DNA from 4 places in the Tardiphaga sp. OK245 genome. Region 1 is predicted to be linked to each of the others. Evidence: riboswitches for the same ligand, from Rfam matches in the RefSeq annotation. Region 1 holds a riboswitch; each other region holds the start of a gene.
What was found. Region 1 has a riboswitch for cobalamin ahead of BLW80_RS20475 (ribonucleoside-diphosphate reductase subunit alpha). Riboswitches for the same ligand answer to the same signal wherever they lie in the genome.
Positions count from the first base shown of each region.

Region 2: linked by a shared signal. The riboswitch ahead of BLW80_RS02565 (TonB-dependent receptor plug domain-containing protein) and the one ahead of BLW80_RS20475 (ribonucleoside-diphosphate reductase subunit alpha) in region 1 are both predicted to bind cobalamin.
Region 3: linked by a shared signal. The riboswitch ahead of BLW80_RS11150 (TonB-dependent receptor) and the one ahead of BLW80_RS20475 (ribonucleoside-diphosphate reductase subunit alpha) in region 1 are both predicted to bind cobalamin.
Region 4: linked by a shared signal. The riboswitch ahead of BLW80_RS02620 (DUF1636 family protein) and the one ahead of BLW80_RS20475 (ribonucleoside-diphosphate reductase subunit alpha) in region 1 are both predicted to bind cobalamin.

Region 1 covers NZ_FNWZ01000004.1:392,633-394,828, reverse strand. Annotated here, with positions in the region: gene BLW80_RS20485 (GlxA family transcriptional regulator) at 1-269, shown strand, start outside; gene BLW80_RS20480 (hypothetical protein) at 276-473, opposite strand; cobalamin riboswitch at 651-865, shown strand; gene BLW80_RS20475 (ribonucleoside-diphosphate reductase subunit alpha) at 985-2,196, shown strand, end outside.
Region 2 covers NZ_FNWZ01000001.1:564,824-567,019, forward strand. Annotated here, with positions in the region: gene BLW80_RS02555 (O-acetylhomoserine aminocarboxypropyltransferase) at 1-127, shown strand, start outside; gene BLW80_RS02560 (alpha/beta fold hydrolase) at 131-919, shown strand; cobalamin riboswitch at 966-1,169, shown strand; gene BLW80_RS02565 (TonB-dependent receptor plug domain-containing protein) at 1,202-2,196, shown strand, end outside.
Region 3 covers NZ_FNWZ01000002.1:937,495-939,690, reverse strand. Annotated here, with positions in the region: gene BLW80_RS11155 (alkaline phosphatase D family protein) at 1-306, opposite strand, end outside; cobalamin riboswitch at 452-641, shown strand; gene BLW80_RS11150 (TonB-dependent receptor) at 748-2,196, shown strand, end outside.
Region 4 covers NZ_FNWZ01000001.1:579,655-581,850, forward strand. Annotated here, with positions in the region: gene cobU (bifunctional adenosylcobinamide kinase/adenosylcobinamide-phosphate guanylyltransferase) at 1-523, opposite strand, end outside; gene BLW80_RS02620 (DUF1636 family protein) at 520-969, opposite strand; cobalamin riboswitch at 1,079-1,269, opposite strand; gene cobT (nicotinate-nucleotide--dimethylbenzimidazole phosphoribosyltransferase) at 1,369-2,196, shown strand, end outside.

The DNA of each region.
Region 1 (2,196 bases):
ACAGCGTGGATGAACTGGCCGATGTGGCGGGCATGAGCGCGCGCACCTTCGCGCGGGTGTTCAAGCTCGAGACCAAAATGACGCCGGCAGATTTTGTGGAGGGCGCCCGGATCGACACGGCACGCAACCGCCTCGAAGGCAGCGATCTGCCGCTGAAGGTAGTGGCTTATGAATCCGGTTTCACCACCGCCGAACATATGCGTCAGGTCTTCGTGCGGCGGCTGGGTCTGACACCCAGCCAGTATCGGGCCAGCTTTCGCGCGGTCTGATTCTGCTCAGGCGAGTTGCAGCGAAGAAATCGGATCGCTCGCAGGAAAGCTGTCCATCAGCGCTTCGTTCAGCATCTCGTCGAGTCGGCGCCGGGCGATCTGCTCCGGTGTCTCGAACGCCGTGAGCGCGCCTGCGTGCTCCACGAAAGCGTTGAACTCGGTTCTCTCAGTGCTCGTTGCCAGGTTCCGCACGGCATCCTCCATCGATTGATGTGGCTCTTCTGCGCCTCACGGTCCTTTCGGACAACGAATCGCATCGTGCAGAAACCGCCAACGATCCCGCGGTTTCCGCCACACAAGCGGTTGTCCACTGAACCAACAGCCCTACCGAATTTGTTGCGTTCGGCGCCAATGCTCGCTTGACACTTCACCGCGGGTCACACCAAATGTAGATGTCACGGTCCGCCTGGTCGCAAGACTTGGTGGCTAAGAGGGAAGCCGGTAAAGACGCTGTTTTGCGTCATATTCCGGCGCTGCCCCCGCAACTGTAAGCAGTGAGTCTGTTTCGATTGAAGTCACTGATGCGCAAGCATCGGGAAGGCTGAAACAGACATTGACCTGCGAGCCAGGAGACCTGCCGCGACACCAGAACGTCCATGGGCGGGGTGTCCCAGCGGTCGCTTGCAGGCAATGCCGGCGGATCTCCGCCGTGTATTTTGCAGCGTCCTTTCGGCCCCAGCCCCCATTGCTTGATGCATCACACGGGGTCTTGCCGATGCCTACTTCCTCTTCCGCTTTGTCCAACGGACGCGATGCGGCTCATGCGCCGCTGATTCAACTGTCGCCGGAAACGCTCGCTGCGCCTGCGCGCGAACCCTCGATGCAGATCATCCGGCGCAACGGCACCGTATCTCCCTTCGACGGCAGCAAGATTTCCGTGGCCATGACCAAGGCCTTTCTGGCCGTCGAGGGCCACACGGCAGCGGCCTCGCGCCGCGTCCATGAGGCGGTGGAACAGCTGACCGGCGAAGTCGTGGCGGCGCTGACTCGCCGCGTCGGTGAAGGCCGCACCTTCCATATCGAGGACGTCCAGGATCAGGTCGAGCTGGCGCTGATGCGCAGCGAGCACCACAAGGTGGCGCGCGCCTATGTGCTGTACCGCGAGGAGCGCGCTCGCACCCGCGCGGAGGAACTGGCGGCGAAGCCGGCGCTCGTCTCCACCGCACCGGTGCTGCATGTCACGCTCGCCAACGGCACCCGCGCCCCGCTCGATTCGGCGCGTCTCGCGCTGATCGTCAACGAGGCCTGCGCCGGCCTTGACGGCGTCGATGCCGCCCCGGTGCTCGAGGAAACCCGACGCAATCTCTATGACGGCATCACGCTGGATGAGCTGGCACTGGCCGGCATCATGGCCGCGCGCACGCTGGTGGAGCAGGAGCCGGACTACACCTTTGTCAGCGCCCGCCTGCTGCTCGACAAACTGCGCACGGAAGTCCTTTCCTTCGTTCATGGCAGCCCGACCCACGCGTCGCAGGCCGACATGACCACGCGCTACGCCGAATATTTCGGCGCTTATATCAAGACCGGCATTGCGGCCGAGCTGCTCGATCCCGAACTCGCGCGCTTCGACCTGAAGCGAATCGCTGCCGCGCTGAAGCCGGAAGGGGACCTTCAGTTCCAGTTCCTGGGCCTGCAAACGCTCTATGACCGCTACTTCCTGCATGTGCAGGGCAATCGCATCGAACTGCCGCAGGCCTTCTTCATGCGCGTTGCCATGGGCCTCGCGCTGCGCGAGATCGACCGCGAAGCCCGCGCCATCGAATTCTACAACCTGCTGTCGTCGTTCGACTTCATGGCCTCGACGCCGACGCTGTTCAATTCCGGCACGCTGCGGCCGCAGCTGTCGTCCTGCTTCCTCACGACGGTGGCCGACGATCTCGACGGCATCTTCAAGTCGGTGAAGGACAACGCACTGCTGGCGAAATAT
Region 2 (2,196 bases), on a different contig from region 1:
GGACGCCGAGCAACTCAAGGCCGCCGGTATCGGCGAGGAGCTGATCCGTCTTTCCATCGGCATCGAAGCCGCCGATGACATCATCGATGACCTCGCGCAGGCGCTGCGCATCTCGCAGAAGGGCTGAGCGATGCAACTCACCGTCAACGGTCACGAGACCTATATCGCGAATGGCGGCCGCACGTTCGATCCTTCCCTGCCGGTGGTCGTGATGATCCACGGCGCCGGCTTCGATCACTCGACCTGGGCGCTGCATACGCGCTGGTTCGCGCATCATGGCTTCGCCGTGCTGGCGCCGGATCTGCCCGGCCATGGTCGCTCAAAGGGTGAAGCGCTCACGACCATCGCCGATCTCGCAGACTGGACCGCAGCATTGATCGAGGCTGCAGGCGCAAAGACTGCGCGACTGATCGGCCATTCCATGGGCTCGCTGATCGCGCTGGAGGCTGCAGCGCGGCATCCCGGTAAAGTCACGCGCCTCGATCTGATGGGCACGGCAGGAACGATGACCGTCGGCCCGGATCTGCTCAAGGACGCCGAAGCCAATCAGCATTCCGCCATCGACATGGTGTCGATCTGGGGGCTCGGCTTTCGCGCCGAACTCGGCGGCAGCCTCGCGCCGGGGTTGTGGATGCATAGCGGTGCACAGCGCGTGCTCGAAGCCACAAAGCCGGGCGTGTTGTTCGCCGATCTCAACGCCTGCAATACATACCAGAATGCGCTGACCGCTGCGGGCCAGCTTGAAATCCCGGTCACGCTCATCCTCGGCGAACGGGACATGATGACTCCTGCCAAGGCCGGCAAGACCCTGGCCGCCGCATTGAAAAACGCCCGCACGGTGATTCTGCCGGGTACGGGCCACATGATGATGGTCGAACGTCCCGACGACGTGCTCGCCGCGCTACAGCACGAGCAATAGAGTCTAGAAGTCTTCGATGACTGTTGCACCGCGCGGCGCGCTGTGCTTCCTGTCCGGTGTTATCGGTGCCTCCGCAAGGAGGTGAAACGGGAATGCGGTGCGGGGAAATGTCCCCTATGCCGCGGCTGCCCCCGCAACTGTAAGCGGCCATTCCAGGTCCACAAAGCCACTGAATTTGCATCGCAGATTCGGGAAGGCGGACCGGGAGACCACCGCGAGCCAGGAGACCGGCCGGTAACGAGTTTCACACTCGTTCGACGGTGGGTCGACGGAAGGGGTTATATGACTATCCGGAATTTGGCCGCAGGCACTGCGGCCGTTGTTGTTCTGTCCTGCTCTCATAGTGCTGCGCATGCGCAGTCCAGTGCCGAGCAGCTCTCCGAAATCGTGGTGACGGCGGACAGAGCACCCGAACAGCTCAATCGCACTGGCAGTTCGATCAGCGTCGTGTCGGGCGAGACCATTGCGACCAGCAATCCCGGCTCGCTGGTCGATGCGCTGCGCACTGTGCCAGGTCTCGACATCAGTGAAAACGGCGGCCCTGGCGGCACCGCGAATGTGCGCTTGCGCGGCGGCAACACCGGCCAGACGCTGGTGATGATCGACGGCATCCGCGTCAACGATCCCACCGCCGCATCGGGCGACTTCGAATTCGCCATGTTCACGCCTTCGGCGATGGAGCGCATCGAAGTCCTGAAGGGCCCGCAGAGCGCGCTCTATGGCTCAGACGCCATGGGCGGCGTGATCAATATCATTACCAAGAAGGGCTCGGGCCCTGCGCAAGTTAACGTGCGCACCGAAGCCGGCAGCTATGGCACTGTCATGACGCAGGGATCGCTGACCGGCACCAACGGTCCGTGGTCCTACGCTTTCACAGGTGGCGGTCAGCATTCGAACGGTTTCTCGCGTTACGGTTATCGTATCCCTGCCCTCGAAGCACGTTTTCCGAATCTCGAAAACGACAGCTTCGATCGCGTCGGCGGCTCGGCGCGCATCGGCTACGATGCAGGCGAAGGCATCCGGCTGGAATCCGGCATCGTCCATTCGTTCACGCGCGCAGCCTACGATGCGGCCAGCGGTACATATCCAGATACAGGATCGTCCACTGACCGCCTGCTGCAAACCGTCTACGGCCGCGTTGGGATCGACTCGTTCGGTGGGGTGTTGACGCACAACATAACTGTCTCGAATACCCATACCGAGCGCTCGTTCAACGAACTCAGCTATCCACTCAGTATGCGGCCGCCGCCGGGCGCGACCGCAAGGATCTTGGATTA
Region 3 (2,196 bases), on a different contig from region 1:
CTGCCCGGCTGGCAGGTTATCGAGCAGCAACTTCGCCGTGAAATCGCTCTCGGGCAGCGCCGTGATAACCGGCAACATGCGCGCATTGCTGAAGGATTCGGTAGTGGCGACCTCCACCATCATCTGCGCCGGCCGATCCGCGCGCGACCAGATCATGCCGCTGCTCGTCCCGACATCGCCGGACTGCACGCCATGCGACACGAGCGGACGATCCGCCGCACGGCTGAGGTAAGGCATCGCCAGGAAGCTTGCGCCTGCTGCGGCTGAGTGCGCGAGGAAGCGACGACGGGAAATATGTAGCGCCATGGCGAACTCCTGATCCTGGCTCTGGCACCAGTGGCTCTAGGCAGATCGCTTGACGCTGCGATGACAAGTGATGCGCAATATCAACACCCGCCAAAGCAAGCTGCGAATGACTGGCAGCTTGATTGACACATTTGGAAATTTCACCTTAACGTGAACGCGACGGTTCCCTTCGGGGATCAAAAGGGAATGCGGTGAGGGGGATCCCCCGATTCCGCGGCTGCCCCCGCAACTGTAAGCGGCGAGCCTGCGCCAAGAGCCACTGGGTGTTCACCTGGGAAGGCGGCGACAGGCACTGACCCGCGAGCCAGGAGACCTGCCGCCAGTCGTGGTCACACGCGAGCACATTGGGCGGGGTGTCCTGGTGGAAGTCACACTGCCTGTTTGAAAGCGGCGGGGCGACTTGGTTTGCGGTGACGTGCCACGTAACCGCGAGTCCTGTTCATGACCTCCGTTTCTCCCGTCGCATTGAAGCGACATACTCCCTTTCTTTATTCTGTTGCTCTCTCCTGCTTTTTGTGTCCGAGCGAAAGCTGGTCGCAAACCTCACAGTCGAGCCAGACGCTCGATCCTGTTGTTGTTCAGCCGTCAGCGACGCCTCAGCGCGCACGCCGCGCCACGAACGGCAATGCATCGCGCGCTGCGCGCTCGCGGCAGCAGCGCAATGTCGCCGCCAATACCGGCGCACCGGTCGCCACGCCGACAGGCGCTGTCTTCGCAGCGCCGACGCTCAACCTCACAGGCACTACATCCACCGGCAGCCGCCTCGGCCTCACGCGCCTGCAGACGCCGGCCAGCGTCGAGGTCATCTCGGCGGAAACCATGGCCGAGCGCGGCCAACAGAACGTCGTCGATGCCGTCACGCAGAATGCCACCGGCATCACCGCCATCGGAGATCCCGGCAATGGCGGCGTCGCCTACAGCACCCGCGGCTTCTCCGGCACGGATTCGGTGAAGATACTGCTCGATGGCACGCGGCTCTATGTCGGCGCGGGCACCGTGAACTTTCCGTTCGACACCTGGTCCACCGAGCGTATCGAGGTGCTGCGCGGTCCGGCCTCCGTGATGTTCGGCGAAGGCGCGGTCGGCGGCGCGATCAACATCATCTCGAAGATGCCATCATGGATTCCGCGCAATCAGGCCGAGATATCGCTCGACAGCAACATGGAACGCCGCATCGCCGTGGACAGCGGCGGCCCGATCAACAAGGACGTCGCCTATCGCATCACCGCCACCGGCAACATGTCGGACGGCTGGGTCGACCGCGGCAACAGCTCGAACATAGCGCTGCATGCTGCCGTGCAGGTCAAGCAGACCGAAGACGTGGTCTGGACGATCTCGACCGACTACGGCGATCGCCAGCCGATGCGCTATTTCGGCACGCCGTTGATCAACGGCCAGTTCGATCCGGCGCTGCGCTTCAAGAACTACAATGTAGGCGACAGCACCATCCGCTGGCAGGATAGCTGGAATCAGGTGAAGACCGAGTGGCAAGTGGCCGACGGCATCTCGATCCGCAACACGTTGTACTATCTGTACAGCAAGCGGCACTGGAAAGAGCTCGAAAATTATGCGTTCAATCCGGCCACCGGCCTGATCGATCGCAGCACCTATCTGGAAATCTTCCACGACCAGCAACAGATCGGCGACCGCTTCGACGCCACGTTCAAGGGCCATGTACTCGGGATGGCCAACGAATTCGTCGCTGGCTTCGACGTCAACCGCATCGACTTCAAGCGCTCGACCAACTCGCCCTATGGTGGATCGTCGTCGGTCGACGCCATCAATTTCAATCCTGGCCTGTACTTCAGTCCCGATCCGCTTACGTCGGACTTCTCCAGCGTGACCAACCAGTACGCGGTGTTCGCCGAGAACCGGTTGTCGGTCACCGAG
Region 4 (2,196 bases), on a different contig from region 1:
CCTGGGAACGCTTGAGCCAGAGCGGAAGCCCGGCGGCAATGAACGCAACATTCGGCACGGCGGCCGCGATGATCTGGTTGAGGAGGCCCTGCGCATCGCGAAACGCGCGGCCGAGCGGTGTCTCCGGCACGAGGCCGAGGCCGACTTCGTTGGACACGAACACGATCGGATAGCGCGAGACATCGAGGAAGCGCACCAGGCGCTTCGCTTCAATCTCTGGATCGCGCTCGGCAAACATCAGGTTCGACAGCCACAGTGTCAGGCAATCCACCAGCACGACGCGCCCGACCGTGGCCTCGCGCGTCAGCGCATCGACAAGCGCCAGCGGCTCTTCCACAGTGATCCAGCCTTCGCCGCGCTGCTTGCGATGCTGCGCGATGCGGGCATGCATCTCGTCGTCACCGGCCGTCGCAGTGGCCAGATAGATTTTCGTCAGGCCGATGCCATCGACCAGCTTTTCGGCGAAGGACGACTTGCCCGAGCGCGCACCGCCCAGCACCAACGTGGTAGAGGTCGCGGTCATTTCGGCGCACGCCCATCTTCAGGCGACCAACGCATCGGCGGCACGCGCGCGACCATGCCCTTGCGCAGCACCTCGGCGCGCTCGCGCCATGGCACCAGACCGTAATCGGCCTTCTGATAGGACTCCACGAAAGACACCAGCGCCGCGCTGCCGCTATCGGTCTGCAGATCGCCGAACAAGAACGTGTAGCCATCAGGGCTCGTCACCGCGACGGTCGCCGGTCGCTTGCAGACGCTGAGGCACTGCACCGGACGCACCATCACGGCGCCATCGCCATCGCCGAGGGCGGCCTTCACCGCATCGAACATGTCCGGCCCGACGATCGTGCCAGTTTCGGCGGCCTTGCAGCTGATGCACACACTCACGACAACGGGACCAGCGGGCACGGGGCGCGGCGGTTCGACCGAAATTTGTTCGCCAGAGATATCGGCGCTGTCGTGATCCATCACATGCTCAGTTCACGCCCTCACGGGCTTACGAGCTTTGTTGGATCGCGCCGACAGCATTGCCGTCGGTTCGCTCCCGTCCGGTGCACCCCGCCCCGACGACGCCTCCAAAGCACAGTTCGTGATGGCAGGTCTCCTGGCTTGCGAGTCACAGCCTGTTGCCGCCTTCCCAAGAATTCTGAAGAATTCCCAGTGGCACCGGCGCGGGCTCGTCGCTTACAGTTGCGGGGGCAGCGCCGGCCTCAAACCGGCTTCCCTATTCACCTTCCACGCGGAAGGACCATCGCAAAAGACGCTATCTGCCGGGTGCGCCGGGGTCAACCGCGCCGACGGACTGTAGCCCGGACCTGTTGACCTTGCAGGTCGTCTTGCGTCAGTTAGGCCGCGAAAAGGAACCCTATGTCCGCCCATTCCCAGCCCTTGTGGCAACCGCCCGCCATTGCGCCTGTTGACCCGCAGATCGCGGCAGGAATCCGCGCCGCCATCGACTGCAAGGCCAAGCCGCTGGGATCGCTCGGTCGAATCGAGGAGCTGGCATTGCAACTCGGCATGATCCGGCATCCAGGCGAACCGCGCGGTGACAATGCCGTGCTGCTGGTGTTCGCGGGGGATCACGGACTGGTGGCCGAAGGCGTGTCGCAATATCCGTCGGCGGTCACGGTCGCGATGGTGATGACCTATCTGGCCGGCCGCGCCACGGCCAATGCTTTCGCCGCGGCCAATGACATCGGTGTGCGCGTGATCGACATCGGCGTCGCTGCGGAACTGCCTCTCCATCCGAAGCTGATCGACGCCAAGGTCCGCATGGGTACGGCGAATGCCGCGCGCGAGCCAGCGATGACGGCAGAGCACGCGGCCGATGCGCTGACGCGCGGCTTCAGAATCGCCGTCGGTGAGATCAAGGCCGGCGCAGACATCATCGCGCTCGGCGAGATGGGAATTGGCAACACGGCCTCATCGGCACTGGTGGTTCATCGACTCGCACCGGCACCCCTGGATGATTGTATCGGCGTTGGCGCCGGGCAGGATGATGCCGGCATGGCGCGCAAGCGCGCGGCGATCACGAAGGCGGCAGCGCGCAGCGACGCAACTGCGCCACTGGATGTGCTGGCCCAATTCGGCGGATTGGAAATCGCAGGCATGGCCGGAGCGATCCTCGGCGCAGCTTCGCAACGGCGGCCGGTGATCATCGACGGCTTCATCTCCAGCGCCGCGGCACTGCTCGCC